One region of the Rhizobium sp. YTUHZ045 genome, then DNA from elsewhere that is predicted to be linked to it. Evidence: predicted binding sites of a transcription regulator. Region 1 holds the regulator's gene; each other region holds the start of a gene.
The links. Region 1 encodes LexA, which represses DNA repair genes until DNA is damaged. Its sites were predicted from a motif close to TGTTCNNNNTGTGTTCNG; they were not measured.
Positions count from the first base shown of each region.

Region 1 (9,830 bases):
CGGATGCCGTGTACGGCATGACGACCTTCAGGCCGGGGATGGCGCTATACCAGGCGGCATAGTCCTGGCTGTGCTGGGCGCCGACGCGGGCGGCGGCACCGTTCGGGCCGCGGAAGACGATCGGAGCGCCCATCTGGCCGCCGGACATATACAGCGTCTTGGCGGCCGAGTTGATGATGTGGTCGATCGCCTGCATGGCGAAATTGAAGGTCATGAATTCGACGATCGGGCGAAGGCCGGCCATGGCGGCACCGACGCCGACGCCGGCAAAGCCGTGCTCGGTGATCGGCGTATCGATGACGCGGCGGGGGCCGAATTCCTGCAGCAGGCCCTGCGTGACCTTGTAGGCGCCCTGATATTCGGCGACTTCCTCACCCATGACGAAGACGTCGTCGTTGGCGCGCATTTCTTCGGCCATGGCGTCGCGCAGCGCTTCGCGCACGGTCATCGACACCATTTCGGTGCCGGCCGGGATTTCCGGATCGTTCGGAACGACGGCTTTCGGCTCGGCCGGAAGCGGCGCGGAAGCAGAACCGGTGTTGGTCGGCTTCTCTTCCTGAGCCACCTGCGGAGCGGCTGCGGCCGGCTTGGCAGCTGATATATCCGAAGCGGATTCGCCATCTTGCAGCAGCACGGCGATCTTGGTGTTGACCTTGACGCCTTCGGTGCCGGCGTCGACCAGCAGCTTGCCGATCACGCCTTCGTCGACCGCTTCGACTTCCATCGTCGCCTTGTCGGTTTCGATTTCGGCGATGACGTCGCCAGAAGTGACCTTGTCACCTTCCTGCTTCAGCCATTTGGACAGCGTGCCTTCTTCCATCGTCGGAGAGAGGGCGGGCATGAGGATATCGATAGGCATGGGTTCCCTCCCCGATTAGAGCAGAATGTCGGTGTAGAGCTCGGACGCATCCGGCTCCGGATCGGCCTGTGCGAAGTCGGCGCTGTCGGCGACGATGTCGCGAACATCCTTGTCGATCGCCTTCAGATCGTCTTCGGAAGCCCAGCCCTTTTCGATGAGGCGTGCCTTTACCTGCTCGATCGGATCCTGTTCGGAGCGCATCTTCTGCACTTCTTCCTTTGTGCGATATTTCGCCGGATCGGACATGGAGTGGCCGCGATAACGATAGGTCAGCATTTCGAGAATGATCGGGCCCTTGCCGGAGCGGCAATGTTCGAGCGCCTCGTCGGCGGCCGCCTTGACGGCGCGAACGTCCATGCCGTCGACCTGAATGCCGGGAATGCCGAAGCCGGAGCCGCGTAGCGAGTAATTCGACTGAGCGGTGGCACGGGCGGTCGAGGTGCCCATGGCGTAACGGTTGTTTTCGACGATATAGACGATCGGCAGCTTCCAGAGAGCCGCCATGTTGAAGCTCTCGTAGACCTGGCCCTGGTTGGCAGCGCCGTCGCCGAAATAGGCGATGGCGACATTGCCGTTGCCGCGGTAGTGGTTTGCAAAGGCAAGGCCGGTTCCGAGCGAAACCTGGGCGCCGACGATGCCGTGACCGCCGTAGAAATGCTTCTCTTTCGAGAACATGTGCATCGAGCCGCCCTTCCCGTGGGAATAGCCGCTGCGGCGCCCGGTCAGTTCCGCCATGACCCCGCGCGCCTCCATGCCGGTTGCCAGCATGTGGCCGTGGTCGCGATAGGCGGTGATGACCTGATCGCCTTCCTTCTGCGCCATCTGCATGCCGACGACGACAGCTTCCTGACCGATATAGAGATGACAAAAGCCGCCGATGAAGCCCATGCCGTAAAGCTGACCGGCCTTCTCCTCGAAGCGGCGGATCAGTAGCATCTCGCGATAGGCCTTGAGTTCCTCATCCCGGTCGAAGTCGGCTACCGGGCCTCCATTCGATGCTTTGGCTGCTGGTTTTGCTGCAGTTTTGCGGCTGGAAACGGTCGCGGTCTTTCGCGGCGCCATTCAACCCTCCCTATGGGTTTGTCGTTTCTCGGTGGCGCGTACCATAGGGAAGAAATATGACCACAGCAATGCCATAATTGCATGGCTCGTATTCGACGCTAAATTATTGGAAATAAATCAGAAATTCCAATTAACCGAATTCCGGTTAATTGGAATAATGATTGAATATGACGATCTCGTCCGCACGCGACATATTCAGCTGATATCGCGCCTTTTCGTCCAGCATGTCCTTGTCGAGCGAGCCGTCACTCAGTAGCGCCACCTGGCTTTCCAGATGTTCGCGCTTCGCCTTCAGGACGGCAAGCTCCCTTTCGCGCGCAACGCGCTGACGCTCGAACGTCTCCGTCGCCCGCAGGCCATAATCGCCATGGATGCAATGATAACCGAAATAGGAAAGGAACGCGACCGTCATAGCCGGGATGACGAAGCGGCCGAGCTTTCTCTTCTTATGATGCTTTGTCCACATACATGCATGCTCTTGAACGCATTACCAATTCGTTCAGCATAACGCGCAGAGATTAACCGTTCATTGACCGTAACCGCCGGCAAGAAAAAACCCGCGCCGGTGAGGCGCGGGTCGAGCATTGCAAATCAGATCGGATCAGCCTTTGATGATCGAGCGGCCGGCATATTGGGCCTGGGGGCCTAGGCCCTCCTCGATGCGGATCAGCTGATTGTACTTGGCGAGACGGTCAGAACGCGACAGTGAGCCGGTCTTGATCTGGCCGCAGTTGGTGGCGACGGCGAGATCGGCAATGGTCGAATCTTCCGTTTCTCCGGAGCGGTGCGACATGACGGCGGTATAGGCTGCCTTATGCGCCGTGTTAACGGCATCAAGCGTTTCCGTCAGAGAGCCGATCTGGTTGACCTTGACGAGGATCGAGTTGGCGACGCCCATGCGGATGCCGTCGCGAAGGCGGGCCGAGTTGGTGACGAAGAGATCGTCGCCGACGAGCTGAGTCTTCTTGCCGATCAGATCGGTCAGCGCCTTCCAGCCCTCCCAGTCGTCTTCGGCCATGCCGTCTTCGATCGAGATGATCGGGTATTTGCCGGCGAGCTCGGCCAGATATTCGGCCATGGCGCCCGACTCGAGCGTGCGGCCTTCGCCCTCCAGAACATACTTGCCGTCCTTGAAGAATTCCGTCGAGGCGCAGTCGAGGCCGAGGCACATGTCGTCGCCCGGCTTGTAGCCGGCTTTCTCGATCGACTTCATGATGAAGTCCAGGGCTTCGGGCGCACTCTTCAGGCCGGGAGCGAAGCCGCCTTCGTCGCCGACATTGGTGTTGTGGCCCTGCGCGGCAAGCTCCTTGCGGAGCGTATGGAAGACTTCCGAACCCATGCGCACGGCGTCGGCGATCGAATCGGCGCCGACCGGCAGGATCATGAATTCCTGGAAGTCGATCGGGTTGTCGGCATGAGCGCCGCCGTTGATGATGTTCATCATCGGCACCGGCAGGAGGCTGGCGGAAGCGCCGCCGACGTAACGGTAAAGCGGCAGGCCGGATGCCTGGGCCGCAGCCTTGGCGACGGCGAGCGAGACGCCGAGGATGGCGTTGGCGCCGAGGCGCGACTTGTTCGGCGTGCCATCGAGCTCGATCATGATGTTGTCGATCTGGATCTGATTTTCGGCATCGATGCCGCCGATCGCGTCGAAGATCTCGGTGTTGGCGGCCTCGACCGCCTTTTCGACGCCCTTGCCGAGGTAGCGCTTGCCGCCGTCGCGCAGCTCGACCGCCTCATGTGCGCCCGTCGAGGCGCCCGAGGGAACGGCCGCGCGGCCCATGCTGCCGTCTTCGAGATAGACGTCGACTTCGACGGTGGGGTTGCCACGGCTATCGAGGATCTCGCGGGCGATGATATCGGTGATTGCAGTCATGGGTTCTTCCTGCTCGGTGGGTGATAAGTCGTTCGAAGCCTGTCATAATCGAAGGCGTGCAAATTACAATGGCGCAATTTCCAGCCTTCGAGCGGGTATCGCATCGTGGCCTAAACCACGATCATGGCAGCCTGTTGAACGTTAGGCCTTGGCGATCGCATCGAAGGCAAGCAGCTTCTCAAGCAGTCGCGGCATGTCCTTGAGATAGACCATGTTCGGCCCGTCGGACGGTGCGTTGTCGGGATCCTGATGGGTTTCGACGAAGACGCCGGCAATTCCCGTCGCCACTGCCGCGCGCGCCAGCGTTTCCACGAACTCGCGCTGGCCGCCGGAGGAATCGCCCTGCCCGCCCGGCTGCGCCACGGAATGGGTGGCGTCAAAAATGACGGGAGCTCCCATCGCCGCCATGATCGGCAGCGAACGCATGTCGGAAACCAGCGTATTGTAGCCGAAGGAGGCACCGCGCTCGCACAAGAGCACATTCGGATTGCCGCTGGCGTTGAGCTTCTTCAGAACGTTCTTCATATCCCAAGGGGCGAGGAACTGGCCCTTCTTGACATTGACGGCGCGGCCGGTTCTGGCGGCGGCGATCAGAAGGTCGGTCTGACGGCAGAGGAAGGCCGGGATCTGCAGAACATCGACCACCTTGGCCACCTCGGCGCATTGCTCGGCCGTATGGACGTCGGTTATGACGGGAAAGCCGAATTCCTTCTTGAGGTCGGCAAAGACCTCCATGCCCTTTTCCAGGCCGATGCCGCGTTCAGCCGAGAGCGAGGTACGGTTCGCCTTGTCGAAGGAGCTCTTGTAGACGAGGCCAATGCCGAGCTTGCCGCAGAGCTCCTTCAGCGTGCCGGCGACCATGAAGGCGTGATCCCGGCTCTCCATCTGGCATGGACCGGCGATCAGCGACAAGCGGCCAGTATTGGAAAAAGTGACCTGGCCTTCGCCTTCGCCGATCCTGACTTCGGAATTCGTGTCGGTGCTCATCGTGTTTCCTCGAAGGCGAAGAGCGCACCCTGCCCGGGCGTGGGCTTCACCAGAATGCGATTGTTCTTGCGTGTGAATGTGATCCCGTTAGCACCCAAATGCGCTTCTGTCACGGCAAGATCGATGACGGTGAAGAGGATTGCCCGCCCCCGCAGGCCGCGATCGGCTGATGAGACAGCGGTTTCGAAATAGGCCTCCAGCCCTTCCGGCGTCATCAAGCTGATCTTTGCATTCGATGCCGCGATATTCATGCCGAAACCGGTTTTCTCCACCGCCGCCTGCCCAATCGCAAGCCCGACGAAGGCGGCGAATGCCGCCGGGTCCGGTGCACAAAGTGCGATCTCGGCAATGCCGATCACGCCATTGGCGTGCGTCTCCAGCGCGGCGCGATCTGTAGGGAACGAATTGATGCGCTGGCAAGTAAAGAGAAAGAAATCGGGGGCGCGCAAATCAGCTGCAAAGGCCAGCTTAAAGCTGCCGACGCTCTCCGAACCGTCCGGCATCCGCATCGGCCGGCTGAACTGCAACATCTCACCGGCGCTCGCGCCGTTGCTGACGAAGCGCTTATGATCGAGGTCGGCATCCTCGCTGAGGAAGGCCAGCGCAGAAAGTCCCTCCTCGCCGCAGCGGAAACGGAAGGCGCGATTGCGGGCGATGAAGACGTTGCCCTGGCGGGCCGCTGCCTCGCTCTCGTCGACACTCGCCACGCCAAGCGGCTCCAGATAGGTCTTGTCGGCGAAAAAGATGCAGGCATTCTCCGTTCCGAAGGGATGGCGCGCATCGGCGGCGACGGTGAAACCGAGCTTGCCGAGCCTTTCACGCGCCAGATCGATATTGACCACGGGCAGCACGACATGATCGAGCGGGTGCGACTTGGCGGAATGCGCGTTCATGAATATCCTCCTGAAACCGGCAAGAGATGTGCGACAGCACCACCCCTCAATGCAAGACATGTGCGCCAATCCGGCAAATGAAAATAAAAATCTCCACGAGTTGGCGCGAGGGTTTACGGAAATTTAGCTACTTGCGGAACACATATGGAACATATAGTGTCCGTTCTGGATTTGTTTCAATCACGGGGTCTGACGTCGATGCTCACGCGCAAACAACAGGAGCTTCTCCTTTTCATCCATGAGCGCATGAAGGAATCCGGCGTTCCTCCCTCTTTCGACGAAATGAAGGATGCCCTGGATCTCGCCTCGAAATCCGGCATTCACCGCCTGATCACGGCGCTTGAGGAACGCGGCTTCATTCGCCGCCTACCGAACCGCGCCCGGGCGCTCGAGGTGATCAAGCTTCCGGAGGCCTATAACCCCAGTCTTCAGCGTCGCGGTTTTTCGCCGAGCGTCATCGAGGGCAGCCTCGGCAAGCCCCAGCCGGTCGCCGCCCCCGCTGCGCCAAAGCCGGTCGCCGACAATGGCAACTCCGTCTCCGTGCCGGTCATGGGACGTATCGCCGCCGGCGTTCCGATCTCGGCGATCCAGAACAACACCCACGATATCGTCGTTCCTTCCGATATGCTCGGCTCCGGTGAGCACTATGCGCTGGAGGTCAAAGGTGATTCGATGATCGACGCCGGCATCTTCGACGGCGACACCGTGATCATTCGCAACGGCAGTACCGCCAGTCCCGGCGATATCGTCGTTGCCCTCGTCGATGACGAGGAAGCAACGCTGAAGCGTTTTCGCCGCAAGGGTGCCTCGATCGCGCTCGAGGCCGCCAACCCGGCTTATGAGACCCGCATCTTCGGGCCCGACCGCGTCAAGGTGCAGGGCAAGCTCGTCGGCCTCATCCGTCGCTATCACTGACGCCGGATGGGCTGGAATCGGTAAAACGATCATTGCGCCAATCATAGGCGCGATGGCGCATCCATGGTCGCGACAAGGCATCGAAGGCGGTGGTGACCTCTAGGCCGGCATCGGCGAAACGCAATTCGAGCGAGCCGGTCCTGCGCAGCGTCTCGCCGGTGAAAAGCGTGCCACCTGAACGGCAGCTGTTGAAACGCAGACGGACCGAGGTCACGACGATATCGGCCGTATCGCAGGCCGGGCCGAGATAGGCGGCATTGTCGATGACGGTGACGATATGGCCATTGCCAAGTCTTGATGTGCACCAAGCCTTCTTGACGCAGGAAAAACGGTTTGCTTCACCGCCTGCGGCGGCTGCCCGCATCGCCGCACTCGCTTCGTTCTGCTGATCGCGGGAAAGCCTGACACGGCGGTCTTCTCCTTCCGGAATGGCCGGACCATCCAGCATCTTCGGCGGATCATGTGTCGGCAGCACCAGCGCTCTCTGCCACTGGTCGAATATGAAATCCGGCGGGTTTTCACGGTTGGAAGCTATTGCCTCAGCCGCGACGACCGCAACCAGACTGCCATCCTCCGAAATCACCAGATCCGGCGGCCGGGGAACCGGCAGAAGCAGCACGATGAGCGTCGAGATGGCGATGATCGATGTGCCGACATGGCGCAGCCGAGTGCGCAGCAGCGTCAGCAGCAGAAAGCCTGCCACCGCCGCTGCGAAATACCAGCCGGGCAAGCGGCCGATGCCGATATCACCGCCCCAGCCGGACACCGTCTTGGCAACCGCAATCACCAGATCGAGGCCGAATCCGACGACCTTCCAGAGCGGAGCGTCCAGACCGAAAGGCATGAGCAACATCGCCAACAATCCGGCCGGCATGACGATGAAGGAGATAATCGGCATCGTCGCAAGGTTTGCCGGCAGGCCGTAAGCCGTCAGGCGATGAAAATGCTCGATCGAAAACAATGCGGTGGAAAAGCCGCCGATCAGCGAGGTCAGGAAGACGCCGCCGAAGAAACCGGCGACGGCAACCACCGGCCTGATGATCGGCAGTTTCAGAAAAGCGTTTTCGCGGACACGCCTGTCCTTCCATAACTGATAGCCCGATACCAAGGCCAATGTTGCGGCAAATGACATCTGAAAGCTCGGTCCCAATACTTCCGAAGGTGAAATGGCGATGATGATGAGCGCGGAGAGAACGACATTGCGCAGGCTGATCGACGGCCGGTCGAAGAAGACGGCAATCAGCATGATGGCCATCATGATAAAGGCGCGCTCGGCCGAAACCCCGAAACCGGAGATCAGGTAATAGGCGGTGACGGCGATGAGCGCGCCGGCAGCGGCGATCTTCTTTGTAGGATAGGCTTGGGCGACGCCGGGAAAGAGGCTGAGCAGCATCCGAAAGCCGACGAAGAAGATGCCGGCCGACAGCGCCATGTTGAGACCCGAGATCGCGACGATATGGGCAAGGCCGGACTGGCGCAGCGCCTCCGTCGTCGCGTGCGATATGGCGCGCCGTTCATCCGTCACCAGGGCAGCGGCAAAGGCGCCGGTATCACCGGGCAGGATCGATCTTATGCGGTCGCCGATGCTGCTGCGCAGCTGGTGGAGCCATTCGAGCAGGGCGTCCGCCGTCGACCTGGCCGCCTGCGGGCCTGCCTCCAAGTCGAGTTTCTCCGGCGCACTATAGAAGAAACCATTGGCGCCGATGCCGTCGAAATAGGCACCGAAGGAGAAGTCGTTGAGCGCGGGAAGTGCGGGGCCCGCCGGCGGCGTCAGACGTGCCTTGCCGGTGATGATGTCGCCGATCTCGAAAGGCGCATCGGTGCCCCGGACGATCGCGGTGATGCGTCTCGGCGGCCGTTTCAGCTCCGGCGCCTCGGTGCCGGCGACGGCAAGAATGTAGCGCCAGCGCCCGCGCCCGTCGCCTTCCCGCCGTTCGACGCGGCCAGTCACCGTCGTCGTCACGGATGAATCGAGGATCACCGTCGAAGCCCGCCAGCTCTCGAACTGAGCTGAGAGCATGCCGCCGGCGAAAAGTGCCAGCGCCATGAAACTTGCGCGCAAGGCCGGTCGGCTGGGACCGGTGAGGAAAACCGCGGCCGCCGACACCAGCAGGCAGAACAGCGATGCAACGAGGGGAAAATCCGATGCAGCAAGAAACCAAAAGGCCGAGCCGGCTCCGAGGAAGACCGGCGAGAACAGCAGCAGGCGGCCATGATCGGCCTCTTCGCCCAGCATGCAGGCCCCGGCACGCAGCGATTGCCCGGCGGTGGCCAGCAGCCGACGATGCAATGGGGTCTGCGACTGCGTCCTTACCGATTGAGTCACCACCGCAGGCGCAGGAAAATCTGGCGGATCGGCAAGGCCGACGCCCGCTTGCGGCCGCAATTCGGCTGTCGTCGTTTCCTGCATGCCCCGCCCAAGATCACCCCGCCAAGCCCTAAGAATGCAACCTTCAAGCAAATCCGGCAAGGATAATCGATTGAAATACGAGGGAAAATCGTAAGCGGCAAAAGGCCAGTCGAATCATCGGCTTCCGCTATGCGTGCGGCTCATCGCTGCGGTGCCTAAAAGGTGATGCCGCAATGCACAAAATGCCGTCACGGTAACTTGGCATTAGCGTCACGATCATATAGCTATCGGAAAGGACGCTTAACCCCTATGGCGCTTTTGTGGCGCCACCGACATTTCGGAGGACAGCATGACGGATCAAAGCGCTACAATAAAAATCGGTGACAAATCGGTCGACCTCGCCGTTAAAAGCGGCACGATCGGCCCGAGCGTCATCGACATCGGTGCCCTCTACAAGAACACAGCTTCCTTCACTTACGATCCGGGCTTCACCTCGACCGCATCCTGTGAATCGAAAATCACCTATATCGACGGTGACGAAGGTGTGCTGCTGCACCGCGGCTATCCGATCGAGCAGCTGGCCGAGCACGGCGATTTCCTCGAGGTCTGCTACCTCCTGCTCTACGGCGAGCTGCCGACGGCCGCGCAAAAGAAGGACTTCGACTATCGTGTCACGCACCACACGATGGTGCATGAGCAGATGAGCCGCTTCTTCACCGGCTTCCGCCGCGATGCACATCCGATGGCCGTCATGTGCGGCTGCGTCGGCGCACTGTCGGCCTTCTATCATGACTCCACAGACATCACCGATCCGCACCAGCGCATGGTCGCCAGCCTGCGCATGATCGCCAAGATGCCGACGCTTGCCGCCATGGCATATAAATACCA
Region 1 is NZ_CP101432.1:1,727,661-1,737,490, reverse strand. Features, by position in the region: gene NMA58_RS08820 (pyruvate dehydrogenase complex E1 component subunit beta) at 1-859, opposite strand, end outside; gene pdhA (pyruvate dehydrogenase (acetyl-transferring) E1 component subunit alpha) at 875-1,921, opposite strand; gene NMA58_RS08810 (FtsB family cell division protein) at 2,067-2,387, opposite strand; gene eno (phosphopyruvate hydratase) at 2,523-3,797, opposite strand; gene kdsA (3-deoxy-8-phosphooctulonate synthase) at 3,939-4,784, opposite strand; gene NMA58_RS08795 (VOC family protein) at 4,781-5,677, opposite strand; gene lexA (transcriptional repressor LexA) at 5,876-6,592, shown strand; gene NMA58_RS08785 (ComEC/Rec2 family competence protein) at 6,573-9,002, opposite strand; gene gltA (citrate synthase) at 9,292-9,830, shown strand, end outside.

Region 2 (9,830 bases), 950 kb from region 1:
ACCGGCAGCTGAAAACGTTCTGCGAAGGTTGCGAAATCGGCGACGGCATCGGCATCCCATCGCGTGCCGCCGAGGATTACCATCGGCCGTTCGGCCTTCAAGAGCCTTACATAAAGATCGTCGATTTGGCTGCGGCCGGGATGGGCCTCGACGCTGGCATAACGCCTGGCGCGGGGTGCCTCAACCTCGTCGCGCAGCATGTCTTCCGGCAGGATGAGCACCACGGGGCCGGGGCGGCCGGAGGTTGCGACCGCAAAGGCGCGGGTGACGAATTCGGGAATGCGGGCGGCGTCGTCGATCTCGCCCACCCATTTGGCGAATTCGGTGAAGGCGCGGCGGAATTCGACCTCCTGAAAGGCTTCGCGTTCACGCGCCTCTCGCTGCACCTGGCCGATGAAGAGGATCATCGGGATCGAATCCTGTTTGGCGATGTGCAGGCCGGCGGAGGCGTTGGTGGCGCCGGGGCCGCGGGTCACCATGCAGATGCCCGGCTCGCCGGTGAGCCGGCCCCAGCAATCGGCCATCATCGCCGCCCCGCCTTCCTGCCGGCAGACGAGGACGTCGATATCGCTGTCGCGCAATGCGTCGAGAACGGCGAGGAAACTCTCGCCGGGCACACAGGAGAGGCGTTTGACGCCATTTGCCTTCAGCGCCTCAACGATCAATTCCCCGCCGGTCTTTTTCATAATGATACCTTCTTCATGACGATGCCTTCCTCTCAAGCTCGGTGAGTTCCGCCAGAATTTCTTCCCTGTGTTCGCCGAGGCGCGGGCTCGGCCTCGTGTAGTGCAACGGTGTTTCCGACAGTACCACCGGCGTCCTGACCCCGGGGATGACGGTGCCGGCGGCATCGGCAAGGTCGATGCGCAGACCGCGGGCCTTGACCTGCGGGTCGGCGAACATTTCCTCGATCGTGTTGATTGCGCCTGATGGAACGGCGTTCTGCTCGCAGGCCTTCAGGAGATCCGCCTTCTGCCATTTCAGCGTCTCGGTGGAGATCAAGCGGCGCACCTCGCCGCGGTTAGCGACGCGGGCCTTGTTGGTGGAGAAACGCTCGTCATCCGCGATCGTCTCCAGGCCGAGGATGGTTGAGAGGCGGCGGAACTGACCGTCGTTGCCGACGGCAAGGATGAGATAACCGTCGGCCGTCGGCACCACCTCATAGGGCGAGATGTTCGGATGGGCGTTGCCGAGGCGGGGCGGTGCGGCGCCGGAGATCAGGTAATTCATGTTCTGATTGGCGAGCACGGCCGATTGCACATCGAGCAGCGCCATGTCGATCAACTGGCCTTCGCCTGACTTCAGCGCATGGATCAAGGCGGCCTCGATCGCCGAGACGGCATAGATGCCGGTGAAGATGTCGGCGATCGCCACGCCCGCCTTCATCGGCTGGCCGTCCGGCTCGCCGGTTATCGACATGAAGCCGGACATGCCCTGAACGATGTAATCGTAGCCGGCGAAGCCGGCATAGGGGCCGGTCTGGCCGAAGCCTGTGATCGAGCAATAAACGAGCCTCGGGTTCACCTCGCGAACGCTGTCGTAATCGAGCCCGTATTTGACGAGGCCGTCGACCTTGAAATTCTCGATTACCACGTCGGCAGTGGCTATGAGACGACGGACGAGATCCTGGCCTTCAGGGCTCTTGAGGTCGGCGGTGATGGAGCGTTTGCCGCGATTGGTGGCGTGGTAATAGGCGGCCGAGAGATTTTCGCCGTCCGCACCTTCGACGAAGGGCGGCCCCCATTGGCGAGTATCGTCGCCGCCATCGGGATTTTCAACTTTGATGACGTCGGCGCCGAGATCGGCGAGCATCTGGCCCGCCCAAGGGCCGGCCAGCACGCGGGCAAGCTCGATCACCCGGATGCCGGTAAGCGGCGGCTTTTTCGTCGCGGTCTCGGTCATGGTCCTCCCGTCCAGTGTCTACGGCGCCAGCGTCACCTCAGATGTATCGGATACGGGCTTTGAAGCAAAGCGGCGCTCTCGCCAGAGGATGTAGAAGCCCGAGGCCATGATGATCGTGATGCCGAGCCATTTGATCGCATCCGGAAAATCGCCGAAAACAAGCCAGGCGAAGATCGTTGCCGAGACGATCTCGAAATATTGCAGCGGCGCCAGCGTCGACGCCGGTGCCGCACGAAAGGCATAGACGCCGAGGATGCCGGCGATCGCGGCCATGGCGCCGACGCCGGCGACGTAGAACCAAGCGCTGCCTGCAGGCATGACAGGATCGAAGAGATCGGAGCCGCTTCCTTCGCCGACGAAAAGCAGGAGGGCGCAGAAGAGCAAGCCCCAGATGCCCATCTGGAACTGCATCGACCAGGGATCTTCCCTGTGCGAGAGGACGCGGGTCATCAACACGAAGGCCGCAATGCAGAGCGCGCTGACGACAGGCAGGAGCGCGATGTAGCCGACCTCCTCGAAACTCGGCTGAATGATCAGCATCGCCCCGAAAAAGCCGACGCCACAGGCGGTATAGCGCCGCCAGCCGATCGTCTCCTTGAGGAAAATGCCGCCGAGGATCGTCACGATGATCGGCTCGATAAAGAAGATTGCGATCGCGTCGGCGACCGCCATATATTTCAGCGTGGTGACGAAAGAGATCATCGACACGGTGATGACGAAGCCGCGGATGGCGTGGAACAGGCTCTGGCGCCAGGAGAAATCGGTAAAGCTGCGTCGCCATAGCACGATCGGCAGCATGCAGAGCGCCTGCACGAGGAAGCGGCCGGCGGTGATCTCGGCGGAGGGGATGGTGACGACGGCAAGCTTGGCGAAGATATCGATGAGCGGCGAGAACATCACCGAAAGAAACATCAGCGCAAGCCCCGTCGTCACCTCCGAGGTGGACGAAGCGGGGCGGGCGGAAGTGCTGCTCATGATGGAATCTCTCTGGCTCAGGATCTTGCGAGTGCCTCGTCGCACCAGTGCGCGAAGGCGGCGGTCGCCGCGTCGGCGCCGATCTCGTTCAGCGTTTCGTGTCGCATATCCTGATATATCTGGACGCTGATATGAGAGAAGCCTTGGGCTTTCAAATGGTTTGCCAGCCAGAGGATGGCTTTTCCACGCTCCGTCGCCGGATCCTCGCCGCCGCCGACCAGATGGATCGGCATATCGCGCGGTAGGCGGTCGAGATGGAGCTTCTGCGGCGCGCGAAAAGTCAGCTCGAAGAGATCGAGCCAGAGCGAGACTGATGCGTCAAAGCCGCAGAGCGGATCGGCGATATATTTGTCGACTTCATCGGCATGGCGCGACAGCCAGTCGAACTCGGTGCGGCGGTCCGGGATCGATTTTCCCCAAGCGCCGAAGGTGAGCTTCGGCAAGAGGCCGCTCGGGACGTCGGAGCCCTTCAGCATCCGCTCGGCAAGCAGGATCGCCTGGGCGGCTCGGCCGGCAAGGCCGACGGCGAAATTCGAATTCCAGACGGCGACAGCATCGAAGTCGGAGGGAGCGGTGACAGCGGCATTGAGCGCGATGAGGCCGCCCATCGAATGGCCAAATAGGATCACCTTCAGGCCGGGATTGCGCGAGGCCGCATGGGCGCGCATGGCAATGACGTCGCCGATCACCCGATCGACGCCATTCCAGCGGGCGAAGCGGCCAATCGGCGCGTCGGGCGCGGTCGTCTCGCCGTGGCCACGGTGATCATGGGCATAGACGTGATAGCCGCGCCCCGCCATCGCCTCGGCAAAGCGGCCATAGCGCTTCGAGTGCTCCGCCAGGCCGTGCGATATCAACAGTATGCCGCGTGCCGGAGCGGCGGCTTCGGCATGGTGATAGGCCAGAGACGCTTCCCCTATGGCGAGCCTTTGCGTATCAGAAAACATCCGGATCCTCCCTGCCGCAGCAGAGCAGATCGCTACTGCATAATTCCTTAAAGCGGAATCGATTTGCGCAGAATATTCTGCAACCATAAGTGCGACAGCGTCCGTGCGTAACTCAAGAACAGGGAGCTTCCCGGAACAGCCGACTGTTTCCGACGACGCAGTCGAGAACAAATTCCAGGATAGTTGCGATTCAGGGTTGCTGCCGTTTACTCTTTGTGCTTATCTGTTCCTGCATTGTTCTTCTTTGGGGGTTGAAATGAGCAGCATGCAGTTGCGTACCTTTACATTCGCCGTGTCGATGATCCTTGCCGGCGCTGCCGTGGCGCAGGAGGCCGAGGGCCGTACCCGTTTCATTCTTGCTGCGAGCTGGCAGCCCGCCTTCTGCCAGACGAACCAGAAGAAGCCCGAATGCGCCAGCCAGACCGGCGAGCGCCATGATGCGACGAATTTCTCCCTGCATGGCCTGTGGCCGATGCGGCAGGATTATTGCGGCGTCAGCGACGACCAGAAGGCTGCCGACAAGGACGGCAAATGGGAGACATTGCCTGATGTCACGCTTTCGGCCGAGACGAAGGCGTCGCTTGCAAAGGCGATGCCCGGCACGCAGTCCGGCCTCGAACGGCACGAATGGATAAAGCATGGCACCTGCACGAAAATGAGCGTGGAGGATTATTTCGGCGTCGGCGTCCATCTGGTGGATGCGCTCAATACATCGGCCGTGCGCGATCTATTTGCCGCCAATATCGGCAAGACGGTCAAGGCGGAGGCGATCAAGGCTGCTTTCGACAAAAGCTTCGGGCCGGGTGCGGGCGAGCGCGTCAAGATGAGCTGCCGGCGAGCCGGCAGTGTCAGGGTGATCAGCGAGTTGACGATCGGACTGTCTGCGGATGCGGGAGCGGCATCGGCCAAAAGCGCAAGCCTTGCCGATCTGATCCAGGGGGCGGGAAAAACCTCGTTCGGCTGTGACGAGGGCGTTGTCGATGCGGCGGGCTTCTGACCGGAATCCGGCGTAAACGGGTTTCGGCGTTGCTCATAGGCGCTGTTTCGCCTACATAGCGGCACGAAACGAAGTTTCCCGCCCGGAGCAGCGCAGCATGGCACGTCAATTCATCTATCATATGTCCGGCCTCAACAAGGCCTATGGCAACAAGAAGATCCTGGAGAACATCCACCTTTCCTTCTACCCGGATGCCAAGATCGGCATCCTCGGACCGAACGGCGCCGGTAAATCCACTGTGCTGCGCATCATCGCCGGCCAGGACAAGGAGTATACCGGCGAAGCCTGGCTCGCCGAGGGTGCCACAGTCGGCTATCTCGAGCAGGAGCCGAAACTCGACCCTACCAAGACTGTTTTCGAGAACGTCATGGAAGGTGTTGCCGCGAAGACGGCAATCGTCGATCGTTACAACGAATTGATGATGAATTACTCGGACGAGACCGCGGAAGAGGGTGCGAAGCTCCAGGACATCATCGACAGCCAGAACCTCTGGGATCTGGAAAGCCAAGTCGAGATGGCGATGGAAGCCCTGCGCTGCCCGCCGCGCGATGCCGAGGTCACCAGCCTGTCCGGTGGTGAGCGCCGCCGCATCGCACTCTGCCGCCTGCTGCTCTCGCAGCCGGATCTGTTGCTGCTCGACGAGCCGACTAACCATCTGGACGCCGAAACCATCGCCTGGCTCGAAAAGCATCTGCGCGACTATCCCGGCGCCGTGATGATGATCACCCACGACCGCTACTTCCTGGATAACGTCACCGGCTGGATCCTCGAACTCGATCGCGGCCGCGGCATCCCTTACGAAGGCAACTACTCCGCCTATTTGCAGGCCAAGGCCAAGCGCATGCTGCAGGAAAACCGCGAAGAGGCATCGCGCCAGAAGGCGATCAGCCGCGAGCAGGAATGGATTGCTTCCAGCCCGAAGGCTCGCCAGGCCAAGTCGAAGGCGCGTATCAAATCCTACGAGCAGTTGGTGGAGGCGGCCGAGAAGCAGCGTCCCGGCGACGCGCAGATCATCATCCCGGTCAGCGAACGGCTCGGCCAGGTGGTCATCGAGTTGGAAGGCATCACCAAGGGCTTCGAGGGTCGCACGCTGATCAACGACCTGTCGATCAAGCTGCCGCCGGGCGGCATTGTCGGCATCATCGGCCCGAACGGCGCCGGCAAGACGACCCTGTTCAAGATGATCACCGGCCAGGAAAAGCCGGATAGCGGCTCGATCCGCATCGGCGAGACTGTGCATCTCGGTTATGTCGACCAGAGCCGCGACGCGCTGGCCGCCGACAAGACGGTCTGGGAGGAAATCTCCGGTGGCGCCGAAATCATCAAGCTCGGCAAGTTCGACATGAACTCGCGTGCCTACTGCGGCGCCTTCAACTTCAAGGGTGGTGATCAGCAGCAGAAGGTCGGCAATCTCTCGGGCGGTCAGCGCAACCGCGTGCACCTCGCCAAGATGCTGAAGGCCGGGGGCAATGTTCTGCTGCTCGACGAACCCACCAACGACCTCGATACGGAAACGCTCGGCGCTCTCGAAAACGCGCTCGAGAATTTCGCCGGCTGCGCCATCATCATCAGCCACGACCGCATGTTCCTCGACCGTCTGGCGACGCACATCCTGGCTTTCGAAGGCGAGGGCCATGTCGAATGGTTCGAAGGCAATTTCGAGGATTACGAGCAGGACAAGATCCGCCGCCTCGGCCCCGACGCCCTCAATCCTGGCAGTCAGGCTCACAAGCGCCTGACGCGCTGATCCTGCTTTATTTCCGCTTGCAAGGGCCCCGGTTCGACCGGGGCTTTTTCATATCGGGCCCTGTCGCAATTTGCGCAGGCAATTTCACAGTGCGAATTGCCGCTTGCCACCGCTTTTCAAATCACATAAAGATATCTTTATATGTTGATTGGGCTAATGATGAGCGAACCTTTGAAGCTGGGACTGGATGGGTTGGTGGACGTCTTGAAGGCGGCCGGCGAACCCACGCGTCTGCGTCTTCTGGCGCTTCTCGACGGCGGCGACCTGACGGTGACCGATCTTACCGAAATCCTCGGCCAATCGCAGCCGCGAATCTCCCGCCACCTGAAGCTGCTCGGCGAGGCTGAACTGATCGAACGTTATCAGGAAGGGGCCTGGGCCTATTTCCGCCTCAAACAGGACGGCAAGGCGGCCATGCTGGTGCGGGCATTGCTGAGACACGTCTCCGAGAATGATCCGACCATCCTTCGCGACGGCGAGCGGCTTTCGCAAGTCAAGCGCCAGCGGGCCGAGCGGGCGCAGGCCTATTTCAGCCGCAATGCCGCCGAATGGGACGAGCTTCGTCGCCTGCACGCGGCCGATGAGGAGGTCGACGCCGCCGTCATTCGGCTGCTCGGCAACCAGCCGATCGATTCGCTGCTGGATCTCGGCACCGGCACCGGCCGCATCCTCGAACTCCTGTCCGGGCTCTACCGCCGCGCTGTCGGTGTCGACGCCAGCCGCGACATGCTGAGCGTGGCGCGCGCCAATCTCGACAAGTCGCGTATCACTAAGGCGACGGTGCGCCACGCCGATATCCTCAACCTTCCGTTTGAGGGGCAGGATTTCGACCTGGTGACGATCCATCAGGTGCTGCATTTCTTCGACCAGCCGGAGATTGCGATCGCGGAAGCGGCGCGCATGCTGCGGCCGGGCGGGCGGCTTGTGGTCATCGATCTCGCACCGCACACGCTCGAATATCTCCGCGACGAACATGCCCATGTCCGTCTCGGCTTTTCGCACCAGGCGATGTCCGACTGGCTGCGCAAGGCCGGGCTCGACGTCGAGCAGGTCGTCGATCTTCATCCGGGTCAGCAGGGCGGGCAGGGGTTGACGGTCACCGTCTGGCTCGCGCGCGATCCGAGGCGCCTCATGGCTTCGCAGACCAGCGAAGGCGCCGAAGCTACATTTGCCGGGAGAGTATGAATATGGCTTTGAAAAGCGAAGGACGCGGGCGCAACTTCGGGATCTCCTTCGAGTTCTTTCCACCGAAATCGGAAGAAATGGAGGCGCAGCTCTGGGATGCCGTCGCTAAGCTGCAGGACTGGGATCCGGATTTCGTGTCGGTGACCTATGGCGCCGGCGGCACCACCAAGGCGCCGACGCTGTCGGCGGTGACGCGCTTCCTGTCGCAGACGCCGCTTGCCACCGCTTCGCACCTGACCTGCGTCGGTGCGACGAAGGAGGAAACGCATCAAATGATCGATACGTTTCGCAAGGTCGGCGTAAAGCATTTCGTGGCGTTGCGCGGCGATGCGCCTGGCGGCGTCGGTGCGCCCTATCAGCCGCATCCCGGCGGTTACGCCAATGCCGCGGAACTGGTGGCCGGTCTCAAGTCGGTCGGTGATTTCGAGATTTCGGTTTCCGCCTATCCGGAAAAACACCCGGAAAGCCGTGATACGGCCGCCGATATCGAGATGCTGAAGCGCAAGGCCGATAACGGCGCTGACCGGGCGTTGACGCAGTTCTTCTTCGACAACGACAATTTCGAGCGCTACTTGGAGCAGGTGCGCGCCGCCGGCATTTCGATCCCGATCGTGCCCGGCATCATGCCGATCCAGAACCTGACGCAACTGAAGCGTTTCGCCGGTGCCTGTGGCGCGGTCATCCCGACCTTCCTCGATGAGCGTTTCGCGGGCTTCGACGACAAGCCCGAGGATCGGGCAAAGGTCGCGGCCGAAGTTGCTGCCGAGCAGATCGAGGATCTCGTCCGGCGCGGCATCGGTGATTTCCATCTCTATACGATGAACCGCGCGCCACTGGTTTCCGCGGTGCTCGACAACCTCGGCTACTCCCGCCGGACGGCAAAGAGCGCGGGCGCAGCCGCCTGATCCTTTCAGACGTTCAAAAGTGAAAAAGCGCATGTCGGGCGGGACATGCGCTTTTTCGTTGGCGGATTGATCAGGGGAGTTTAGGCACTATCAGCGCTACCAACCCGTCAGCTCAAATAAAGAGCATGGACAGGACGAAAGCAAACGCTGCACTGACCAACAGAACATTCAAGGATTGCGTGAGTCCCATGTCTGTCTCCTCGCGTTAACCGGCCGATATTATGTCTGAAATATGTCTGTTGAAAAGCGGATTTTATGCTGCGCTGCCGAAGCGGCCGGCGGATAAGGCGAATAGCGTTTTCACAAATTATTGATATCAAAAGATAATTTCGTGATTATTCTTGTTCACAGATTTTAACGCGGCGTTAAATCGGGCGATTGAGGATTTACCTATGCGCCCGAAACATGGCGGCACGGCAATCGGTTGAAAACATAGGGAATATGTAATCAGCTTTCAGGCAGCTTTCACCAGCAGGCGGTAGGCGCGGCCATCGAGGATGACCAGGCCGAAACCGATCAGCGCCATGCCCGCAAATTCGCCAACCGCCAGCCGTTCTCCGAGGAAAAGCACGCCGAGCAAGATGGCGCTTGGAGGCACCAGCAGGGTGACAAGCGAGGCGTTGGTGGCGCCCGCCGCCGCCATGATCCGGAAATAGAGAATGTAGGCGAAGGCGGTCGACACCAGCGCCAACGCCAGGACGGCGAGCAGGATATCGAGCGGCGGCAAGGAGAGCGTCCAGGGGCGATCGGCCATTAGCGACATCGGCAAAGTGATCAGCGAGGACGCGGTCAACTGGCCGGCTGCGGTGACTGGTGCCGGAACGTCCTTGAATCTCTTGCCGTAGGTGGCGGCGAACCCGTAGGAGATGGCGGCAAGCACAGGGAGCAGCAGCGCCCAGAGGGGGGCTTGGCCGCTGGCCGACAGGCCAGGGCCGACCAGTACGATCGTTCCGGCGAGGCCGACGAGGCAGCCGGCGATCTTGGCCGAGGACAGCTTTTCGTCGGAGGTGAGATAATTGGCGATCAGCACGGTCCAGATCGGCGTCGTTGCGTTCAGGATCGCCGCAAGGCCGGCGCCGATGCGGGTCTGGCCGAAGAAGATCAGCGCATGCGGCAGGGCATTGTTGATCAGCCCTAGGATCAGGAATTCGCGCCAGCGGGCTTTCAGGGTC
Region 2 is NZ_CP101432.1:2,677,276-2,687,105, reverse strand. Features, by position in the region: gene NMA58_RS13555 (thiamine pyrophosphate-binding protein) at 1-686, opposite strand, end outside; gene NMA58_RS13550 (CaiB/BaiF CoA transferase family protein) at 700-1,902, opposite strand; gene NMA58_RS13545 (DMT family transporter) at 1,921-2,877, opposite strand; gene NMA58_RS13540 (alpha/beta fold hydrolase) at 2,895-3,824, opposite strand; gene NMA58_RS13535 (ribonuclease T2 family protein) at 4,081-4,821, shown strand; gene ettA (energy-dependent translational throttle protein EttA) at 4,919-6,568, shown strand; gene NMA58_RS13525 (ArsR/SmtB family transcription factor) at 6,728-7,753, shown strand; gene metF (methylenetetrahydrofolate reductase [NAD(P)H]) at 7,756-8,658, shown strand; gene NMA58_RS13515 (DMT family transporter) at 9,113-9,830, opposite strand, start outside.
Region 2: a site for LexA is predicted at 4,049-4,066, ahead of NMA58_RS13535 (ribonuclease T2 family protein). Genes of this name have one in related genera too.

Region 3 (9,830 bases), 1.2 Mb from region 1:
TAGCGTCCCTGCTCCGGCGTCCGCCCCTCATCCGGCCGCCGCCACCTTCCCCCTCCACTCTGTCCTTTTGCAGCTCGCTCTCGGATGGCCTTACGCTCTCCGTCCCGAGGGAACAGTGGACGTGTCTGCGAGAGCTAGACTAAGAGGGGAACGGAGAGGGTGCGGTATATCCCCTTCTCCCGCATGCGGGGAGAAGGTGGCGGCAGCCGGATGAGGGGCTGATCGCCAGTCCAAAGGCGGAATATGCCGATCTTTTTTCGGCGACTATTCCGAAAGCAGTTCGTCCATCTCAGGCTCGTCGCCGTCCTTCCGCAGTGGCCGAAAGCTCATCCGGTGCAGGGAGCAGGGGCCGTGCTGTTCAATGCCGGCGCGGTGCTGCGCCGTGCCGTAGCCGGCGTGGGCCGCAAAACCGTAATCGGGAAATACATGATGCGCCCGCGCCATCATCCGATCGCGCGTCACCTTGGCGACGATAGAGGCGGCGGCGATAGAAACCGAGCGGGCGTCACCCTTGACCACGGCCTGTCCTGGGCAATCGAGGCCGGGCGGCACATCAAGCCCATCTGTCAGGACGTAGCTTGCGGGAGTGGCGAGGCTGCAGATGGCGCGGCGCATCGCGTCAAGGCTTGCCTTGCGTATGTCCGTTTCGTCGATCCGGGTCGAGCTGGAGGAGGCGATGGAAACCGTCGCCGTCGCCAGGATCTGCGCGAAGAGTTCTTCGCGCCGCTGGGCCGAGAGCTGCTTGGAATCGTTGAGGCCTTCAGGGATGCGCTTCGGATCGAGGATGACCGCAGCGGCCACCACGGGCCCCGCCAGCGGCCCGCGGCCTGCCTCGTCGGCGCCGGCGACCGGCCAGTGGCCGGCCTTGCGGGCTTTGAGCTCGAGCTTGAAATCCGGCACGAGAGGGACCGTGTCGAAAAGCAGGGGAGAATCGGGTGGCGTGCGACGTTTCATGCGGCTGAACCTCGCACGCCAACCCGATTTCCCGCAAGTCCCCGGATCAGGGCGGCGGCCGGGGACGGTCCGGCGGATGGAGGCGGTCAGGGCCATCCGCGGAAATTGCGCTCGGGGCTCGAAAACAGGGCGGATTTTCTGAGCAGCCGATGCGCAAGCTTAAAAAATCAGAGCAGCGACAGCTGTACGCCGCTGCCATCCGGTGGCACGAACAGATCGTCGCGCAAGGGCACGCTGCGGCGTGTCAGCTCGAAGCGTCTCGCCGCCATTTCGAAGCGCCGGGCGATCTGCCAGGCATAGGGACCGGCGCCCTTCATGCGCTTGCCGAATTCGGCGTCGTAATCCTTGCCGCCGCGCATCGAGCGCACCAGCGACATCACGTGCCGGTAACGATCGGGATAGTGCTGCAGCAACCAGTCGCGAAAGAGCGGGCTGACTTCAAGCGGCAGCCTGAGGATGACATAACTCGCCTCGGTCGCGCCGGCAGCCTTCGCCGATTCCAGAATGCGCTCCAATTCGTGGTCGTTCAGCGCCGGGATCAGCGGAGCGGCCATGACGGCAGTCTGGATCCCTGCCTCAGACAGCGCATGAATGGTCTCCAACCGTCGCGGCGGCGTGGCGGCGCGCGGTTCCATCGCCCGGGCAAGCTTGCGGTCGAGCGTGGTGACCGAGATGCCGACGCGCACCAGGTTCTTGCCGGCCATCTCCTGCAGAATGTCGAGATCGCGCAGGATCATCGCCGACTTGGTGACGATCGACACCGGATGGTTCGCCTTGTTCAGCACCTCGAGGATGCCGCGCATAATGCGCCATTCCTTCTCGATCGGTTGATAGGGGTCGGTATTGGTGCCGATCGCGATCACCCTCACCTTGTACCCCGGCTTGGCGAGCTCCCGCTCCAAGAGCTTCGCCGCATCGGGCTTGGCGAAGAGCTTCGTCTCGAAATCGAGCCCCGCCGAAAGCCCCATATAGGCGTGCGTCGGGCGGGCGAAACAATAGATGCAGCCGTGCTCGCAGCCGCGATAGGGATTGATCGAGCGGTCGAAGGAAAGGTCCGGCGATTCATTGCGTGTAATCGCGGTGCGCGGCTTTTCGATCTGAACCTCGGTCTTGAACGGTGGCAGTTCTTCCAGCGTTTGCCAACCGTCGTCGAAGGTCTCCCGCTGCAGCGCTTCGAACCGGCCTGTTGGGTTCAGTCCCGCTCCACGCCCGCGCCGCCGGTCAACCTCGACCCGAAGACCGGAGGACACGATCATCGCATCGGCAATATCTGCCGTATTGGCAGGCGCGAATGCGGCCTGCCCTGCCAGGGACTGCTCTCTCATCGGATTCTCCCGCAGCGGAAAGCCGTTGTCTCCGCCCGTTTGTGATGATTAAATTCCTATCGGTAAAATGAGAACAATGCAAGAACAAAATACGCAAAACGGTGCTGGCAAAAAATTGTGCGGCGCATTATGAATAATCGATGTTGACGGTTGTTCTCGAATGCCAGGATCAGGAATCCGAACTGGCGCAGACCTTATCGGTATTGGTGGCAGGCGCGGTGGAAGGACTCGTCAGCGATGTGATCGTGCTTGATCACGGCTCGCGCGACGGCACCTCGCGGGTCGCCGACGCCGCTGGCTGCCGTTTCCATTCACAGTGGGATATCAAGGACATCGTGCGCTCCGCCCGAGGCGAATGGCTGCTCTTTATCGAGCCGGGCGCCAGGCCGCAGGCCGGCTGGATCGATGAGATCGCCGAATATGTGGCGCTGAATAAGACACCCGCGCGCTTTGCCGCGTCGCGCGGCTATCGACGGCCGTTCTTCCAGCGTGTTGCCCGCGGTCGACCGCCGCTGGAGCTTGGCTTGTTGATGCCGAAGAACCTGGCGCTCGCCGCCGCCAGAAGCGGGATGCCTGTTGCCGACTTCGTCAGAGGCCAGAAACCGCGCAAACTCGCCAGCGAGCTCATTCCTTCCTGGGTCACTCGCGCCGCCCGATAAGCAATTCTGCTCTCCGTCATCCAAAGCTGCCTTCGCGCCTTCGGCTGCCCCTCACCCTAACCCTCTCCCCGTAAACGGGGCGAGGGTACGTGCCGTACGAGAGGTCAGCGGGGAACGGAGAGGTCGCGGCATATCCCCTTCGCCCCGTTTACGGGGAGAAGGTGCCGGCAGGCGGATGAGGGGCGGGCCTCTGGATCTTCGAAGCAATTCTGTACTCCTCCCCTCGTCGCGCAAAGATGGCGTCCAATAGAATTTCGCGCTATAATTCAGACATGGCGCCGCCGAAGCGCCGCGCTTCGCAACGGATGCCGTGGAATGCCGGTGAACGGCAGAACAGGTCGGCGAAAAATCTCCTCTTCTGCCGGGTTTCCGGCGAAAGGAGGTGCGTCATGCCAAGCGGTAGGATTTACCGCATGCGCGGTAGGATCTACGGCGTACGCGGTAGGATCTACGGCCTGCTGGCCGTCATATTGCCGACATTGGTGATCGCGCATCCGAATTCGGCAGCATCGCAGACGATGCTCAGTTGCGCAGGCCGACCCGACGTCGTCAGTTTCCTCGACAGGAATTTCGGTGAGAAGCTCACCGCCGTCGGCCTGATCAACCAAAACGCCGTTCTCGAGGTCTATGCCGCCAAAAGCGGCACCTGGACGCTCGTCGTCACGGATGTCCACGGCATAAGTTGCATTCTGCTGTCGGGTGATAGCTGGGATTCGATGCCGGCTCTGCCGGGCATTGCCACATAACAAAGGCCAGCGCGTCGGCCTCGAAAGTCTAAATCGGGTTTTCGACGGCGCGATCGCGGCACTGTAACGGCAGCGCCAGTCTATTTCTTTGCGCCGCGTTTCAGATGCTCGTCCAGGCGCGGCATGATCTCGACAAAGTTGCAAGGCACGCTCCGATAGTCGAGCTGTGCTTTCAATATGCCGTCCCAGGCGTCCCGGCAGGCTCCGGGCGAGCCGGGCAGGGCGAAGATGAAGGTGGAGTTGGCAACGCCCGCGGTGGCGCGCGACTGGATGGTCGCCGTGCCGATCTTGTCATAGGAGATACGGTGGAAGACAGCGGAAAAGCCATCCATGCGCTTTTCGAACAGCGGCTCCAGCGCCTCGGGCGTCACGTCTCGGCCGGTAAAGCCGGTGCCGCCCGTGGTGATAACGACATCGATCTCATCACGCTCGGTCCAGGCTTTGACCTGAGCGGCGATTTTCTCCCGGTCGTCGGGCACGATCGCCCGCTCGACCAGCCTGTGGCCGGCCTCGGCGATCCGCACCGCCAGCGTATCGCCGGACTTGTCCGTCTCCGGCGTGCGCGTATCCGAGACGGTGAGGACGGCTATGCCGACGGCGATGAAGGGCCGTTTTTCGTCCAAACCTGCCATCACATGCCTCCCGAAACCGTTTCCGTCGCCTGGAAATACCAGTCGGGCTGCGCCTCGTGAAGAGCCGCCGTCGCATCGCGCGCGGCGGCCATATCGGCGAAGATCCCGAAGCAGGTGGCGCCGGAGCCGGACATGCGGGCAAGAAGAGCGCCCTCAGCCTGCAGCATCGCCGAGATCGCCGCGATTTCGGGCACGGCTTGGCGTGCCGGTGGCTCCAGGTCGTTGCGAGCCGCGCCGATCGCCGCAAGCCAGTCTTCGGTGTGTGCGAGCCTCAGGGGTGAATTGTTCTTTGCCGTGAGCCGCCGGAAAACCTCCGGCGTCGAAACCCCCTTCAGCGGGTTGGCCAGCACCATGGCAAAGGCCGGCAGATCGGGCACGGCTTCGATCTCCTCCCCGATGCCGCGGGCAATCAGCGGCCGGCTCTCGAGGCACATGGGCACGTCGGCGCCGAGCTTCAGCGCCAGCGCCGCCAGCGTCTCCACCGGCAATCGCAAGCCCCAGAGGCGCATCAGCCCCCGCAGGGTCGCCGCCGCATCGGCCGAGCCGCCGCCGATGCCGGATGCAACGGGCAGGTTCTTCTGGAGATGGATGTGAACAGGGAAGGCAAGGGCGCCGACAGCCTCGCGCAGGAGATCGCGCGCTCTGATTACAAGGTTGGTGTCGCCGTCGCCGGCAAGCGTCTCTCCGAAGCGGCCCGACAGGGTGAAGGCGTCGGCCTGCGCGGGCAGGAAGCCCAGCCGGTCGCCGCAATCTGCGAAGGTCACCAGCATATCGAGCATGTGATAGCCGTCCGGCCGCTGGCCCGTCACATGCAGGGCGAGATTGATCTTCGCGCGCGCCTCTTCGGTGACGCCGAAAGCGTCGGCCAAGCCCTGCTCAGGCATCGGTCGCGCCCGTCAGGACTTCTTGTCGACCGGCGGCGGCGTGACCGGCGCCGGATCCGGTTGCTTCTTGTCGGCCGCCTTGGCATCGTCGCTAGCGGGCAGGCCGTTTGCGATCTTTTCCTTGATCTTCGGAATTTCGGCCGCTTCAGGCTCGGAGGCGAGCGCCCGGTTCCACTGGTAGACTGCTTCGAGCTTGCGCCCGACCCGCCAGTAGGCATCGCCGAGATGGTCGTTGATCGTCGCGTCGCCGGCCTTGATCTGCGCAGCCCGCTCCAGCTCGTCGACGGCGTCGTCGAAGCGGTTAAGGCGGAAATAGGCCCAGCCGAGCGAATCGATGATGTAGCCGTCGTCAGGGCGAAGATCGACAGCCTTCTTGATCATGGCGAGGCCTTCGTCGAGATTCCGGTTCATGTCGATCCAGGAATAGCCGAGATAGTTCAGCACCTGCGGCTGGTCGGGGTTGAGCTCCAGGGCTTTTCGGAAATTCGGTTCGGCCTGGTCCCACTTCTTCAGCCGCTCATAGGCAATGCCGCGCTGGAAGAAGACGCTCCAGTTGGCGCGGCCGGGGATTGGGCCGATCACTTCGACCGCCTTGTCGTAATTGGCGGCCATCGCCTCGTAGTCCTTGGCGTCGGAGAGCACGCTGCCATAGGCGAGGTAGCTGCGGATATCCTTCGGATCGGAGGCGATCAGCGCCTGCAGGTGCTTGCGCGCCTCGTCGACCTTGCCGCCCTGGGCAAGGGCGAGGCCGAGTTGAAGCTCGGAGATGCGCCGCATCGGCGAATCTTCCGGCACCTTCTTATAGAGGGAGATGGCGCGGTCCATCTGGTTCTGCTTTTCGGCGATGCCGCCGAGCAGCACCAGTGTATCGGCGCTGTTGGGGTCGAGCGCCTTCGCGGTCTGCAGGTAGAGAGAGACGATATCCTCGGCGCCATCGCGGTTCAGAGCACCGCCGACGGAGAAGAGCACGCCGGCGGCGCCTTCTTCGGCCGTCTTGACCTGCTGCTCCTGCTTCTCGCCCTTCTCGATGCTGTCGCGCAGCGCATTCAGCGGCGCGTAGTTCGGCAGCAGATTATCGCCGACGGAAACCGCATCGAGCGCCTTCTGCTTATTGCCCTGCGCCGCCTCCAGGCGGGCAAGCGCCATCACCGCGCGCATGAAGGTGTCGGGCGCCGTCGCCCCGCCTTCCTTGTCGAGCACGGCGTCGTTGAGATGCTGGCGGGCCGACTTCACATCGCCGGTAACGACGGCGATCGCGCCGGCATTGTAGTTCTGAAAGATGCGGAACCAGTCCGGCCCCTTCATCTTCTCGACCATGGCGAGCGCTTCCTTGCCGCGGCCGGCGCCGACGCGGGCCCAGGCGAGCAGCAGGTCGTTCATCATCCGGTCGAGATCGTTCGGACCCTTATATTTCAGGATCGACTCGGCTGTCTTGTAGTCGTCGCGGCGCACGGCATCCATGGCGCGCACGATCGTGGTGATACGCTCGACCGAAGGATCGCTCTTCAGATCATTGGCGTATTTGACGCCTTCCTTGATGTCGCCGTTGAGCAGCAGCGAGATCATCAGCCGCTGACGGATCTCGGGATTGCCGGGTTCGATCTGCAGCGCCTTCTTGTAGAGCGCGATCGCGGTCTCGTAATCGTGATCGACATCGGCTGTGCGCGCGGCGAGGAAGGCGCCTGAGAACGTGGTGACGTTATCGGCATCGAAGAAGCTCTCGGCTTTGCCGGCATCGCCCGCCTTGGCCGCATCTTCGGCACTCACGCCGGCGACGCCGCCAAGCGAAAGGACAGCCGCCAGCGCTGCGCTCGTAAGGAGACGGATGGCAATTCTCTGCCGCATTAGAAAACCTTTCTTCGAGAGCGTCCGGCCGCTGCCGGTCGCAAATCAGTCGTCATCACTGAGTCATAACAGGATGGCTTTTTTGGAGCGGCGCTGCAAGAAAATCAGCCTCGATCGCGGCGTTCGATCAATTGACGCGCTCGATGCAGAAGTCGATCACTTCCATCAGAGCGGATTTCCATACCGTATCGGGTAGCGGCGCCAGCGCGTCCCGCGCGATCGTGCCGTAATGGACCGCCCGGCCGATCGTGTCGCTCAGCGTGCCGTATTTGGTGATCAGCCCGAGCGCTTTTTCCAGGTTGGCGTCGCTGCTGTTGCCGGCCTCGATCGCATCACGCCAGAAGGCGCGCTCCTCCGCAGTGCCGCGGCGATAGGCGAGGATGACGGGCAGCGTGATCTTGCCTTCGCGGAAATCGTCACCGACATTCTTGCCGAGATCGGCGGCCTTGCCGCCATAGTCGAGCGCGTCGTCGACGAGCTGAAAGGCGAGGCCGAGATTCATGCCGTAGGATTTCAGCGCATTGCGGCCGGAGCGGCCGGCATCGGCAACGATCGGCCCGACTTCGGCGGCAGCCGCAAAGAGAGCCGCCGTCTTGGCGCGGATGACGGAGAGATAATCGTCCTCCGTCGTCTCCATGTTCTTGGCGACGGAAAGCTGCAGCACTTCACCTTCGGCAATCACGCAGGCCGCGGAAGACAGGACGTCGAGCGCATCGAGCGAGCCGACATCGACCATCATGCGGAAGGCCTGGCCGAGCAGGAAGTCGCCGACCAGCACGCTTGCCTGGTTGCCCCAGATCATCCGCGCAGTCGATTTGCCGCGGCGCAGGTCGCTTTCGTCGACGACGTCGTCATGCAGCAGCGTTGCCGTATGCATGAATTCGACCGAGGTGGCGAGCTTGATGTGGTTTTCGCCGCGATAGTCGAACAGCGAGGCGGCCGCCAGCGTCAGCATCGGCCGCAGCCGCTTGCCGCCTGATGAGATCAGATGGTTCGCCACTTCGGGGATCATCTGCACGTCGGAGCCGGCCTTGGACAGAATGAGCTGGTTCACCCGCTCCATGTCAGCCCGGGTGAGATCGACCAGCGGCTTGATGGATGCCAGTTTGTTTTTGCTTTCTTCAAGCGGTATGACCACGCCCAACGACCCGGACTCCTGTTCACTCATTGCATCTGACAATAGAAAGGGGCGATGGACGCGGCAAGGGGTGAATTGTCGCGCCAGCCGAAATTGGAAGGAAAAAGACGGCAAATGCATGAACTTATCCGCGCCAACGATCCCGTTCTGCTCTCCTTCGCCGAGAGCCTGATGAAGGATGCCGGAATTCACTGCTTCATCGCCGATCAGGGCATGAGCGTGCTGGAAGGCTCGCTCGGCATGCTGCCGCGCCGCCTGCTGGTGGATGAGGACATGGCCGACCGGGCCCGCCGCATTCTGATCGATGCCGGCCTCGGCGGCGAGCTGCGCGACAGGACGTGAGCGGACGATGACCGGCGGACCGGCTGAAACCATCGATGCCTTCCATCGCGGCGCCTTTCATCTGGTGCAGCCGAAGGGCAGGGGTCATCGCGCCGGCATGGATGCGATGCTGCTGGCCGCCCTCGTCGCCGACGATCGCGCGATCAGGGTGGCCGATCTCGGCGCCGGCGCCGGTGCCGCCGGCCTTGCCGTCGCCTCGCGCCTTCCCAAGGCGCAAGTGGTGCTCTTCGAACGCTCTGCCGAGATGGCCGAATATGCCCGCCGCAGCATCCTGTTGCCGGAAAACGCCCATCTCGCCGCCCGCCTCAGTGTCGTCGAGGCCGATGTAGCGCTGACCGCCAAGGCGCGCAACGATGCCGGCCTTGCCGATGAAAGCTTCCATCACGTGATCATGAACCCGCCCTTCAACGATGCCGGCGACCGGCGCACGCCCGATGCGCTGAAGGCCGAAGCTCATGCGATGACCGACGGTCTGTTCGAAAGCTGGATCCGCACGGCCGGCGCCATCATGATCCCGGGCGGGCAATTGTCGCTGATCGCCAGACCCCAGTCGATAGCAGAGATCATCGATGCCTGCGGCCGCCGCTTTGGCGGCATCGAGGTGACGGCCATCCATCCGCGCCCCGGGGAAAATGCCGTCCGTATCCTGGTGACCGCCATCAAGGGCTCACGGGCGCGGCTGTCGCTGCGCGCGGCCCTCATCATGCACGAAGAGGGAAGCCACAAATTCTCCCCTCTGGTCGACGATTTCAACAATGGCCGGGCGGCCCATTCCAGGCTTCGAACCTCTAGCCGGTGACGAAGTCGAAGAGCAGCTTGACGTTCAGCCCAGCGATCACGACCGCAATCACATAGGCGATGCCGCTCAGCCAGCGCGGCGCCACGAGTTCGCCCATCTTGGCCCGGCTGGCGGTGAACATCACCAGCGGGAAGACGGCGAAGGAAAGCTGCAGGCTGAGCACGACCTGCGTGAGGATCAGCAGTTCAGCCGTGCCCTGGTTGCCGTACCAGATGGTGACGACCGCCGCCGGCACGATGGCGATAGCGCGGGTGATCAGCCGGCGCACCCAGGGTTTCAGCCGGATCTTGAGGAAGCCTTCCATGACGATCTGGCCGGCAAGCGTCGCCGTCACCGTCGAGTTGAGGCCGCAGCAGAGAAGCGCGATGCCGAAGAGCGTCGGGGCGATGGCGAGGCCAAGCAGCGGCGACAGCAGCGCATAGGCGTTGCCGAGCTCGACGACATCGGTCTTGCCATTGGCATTGAAGGCGGCGGCTGCAAGGATCAGGATCGAGGCATTGATCAGC
Region 3 is NZ_CP101432.1:522,924-532,753, forward strand. Features, by position in the region: gene NMA58_RS02570 (ribonuclease HII) at 265-954, opposite strand; gene NMA58_RS02575 (PA0069 family radical SAM protein) at 1,122-2,279, opposite strand; gene NMA58_RS02580 (glycosyltransferase family 2 protein) at 2,420-2,938, shown strand; gene NMA58_RS02585 (hypothetical protein) at 3,328-3,684, shown strand; gene moaB (molybdenum cofactor biosynthesis protein B) at 3,765-4,316, opposite strand; gene NMA58_RS02595 (4-(cytidine 5'-diphospho)-2-C-methyl-D-erythritol kinase) at 4,316-5,200, opposite strand; gene NMA58_RS02600 (tetratricopeptide repeat protein) at 5,213-7,045, opposite strand; gene NMA58_RS02605 (polyprenyl synthetase family protein) at 7,173-8,189, opposite strand; gene NMA58_RS02610 (DUF2007 domain-containing protein) at 8,298-8,525, shown strand; gene NMA58_RS02615 (tRNA1(Val) (adenine(37)-N6)-methyltransferase) at 8,533-9,324, shown strand; gene NMA58_RS02620 (Nramp family divalent metal transporter) at 9,314-9,830, opposite strand, start outside.
Region 3: a site for LexA is predicted at 2,349-2,366, ahead of NMA58_RS02575 (PA0069 family radical SAM protein). Genes of this name have one in related genera too.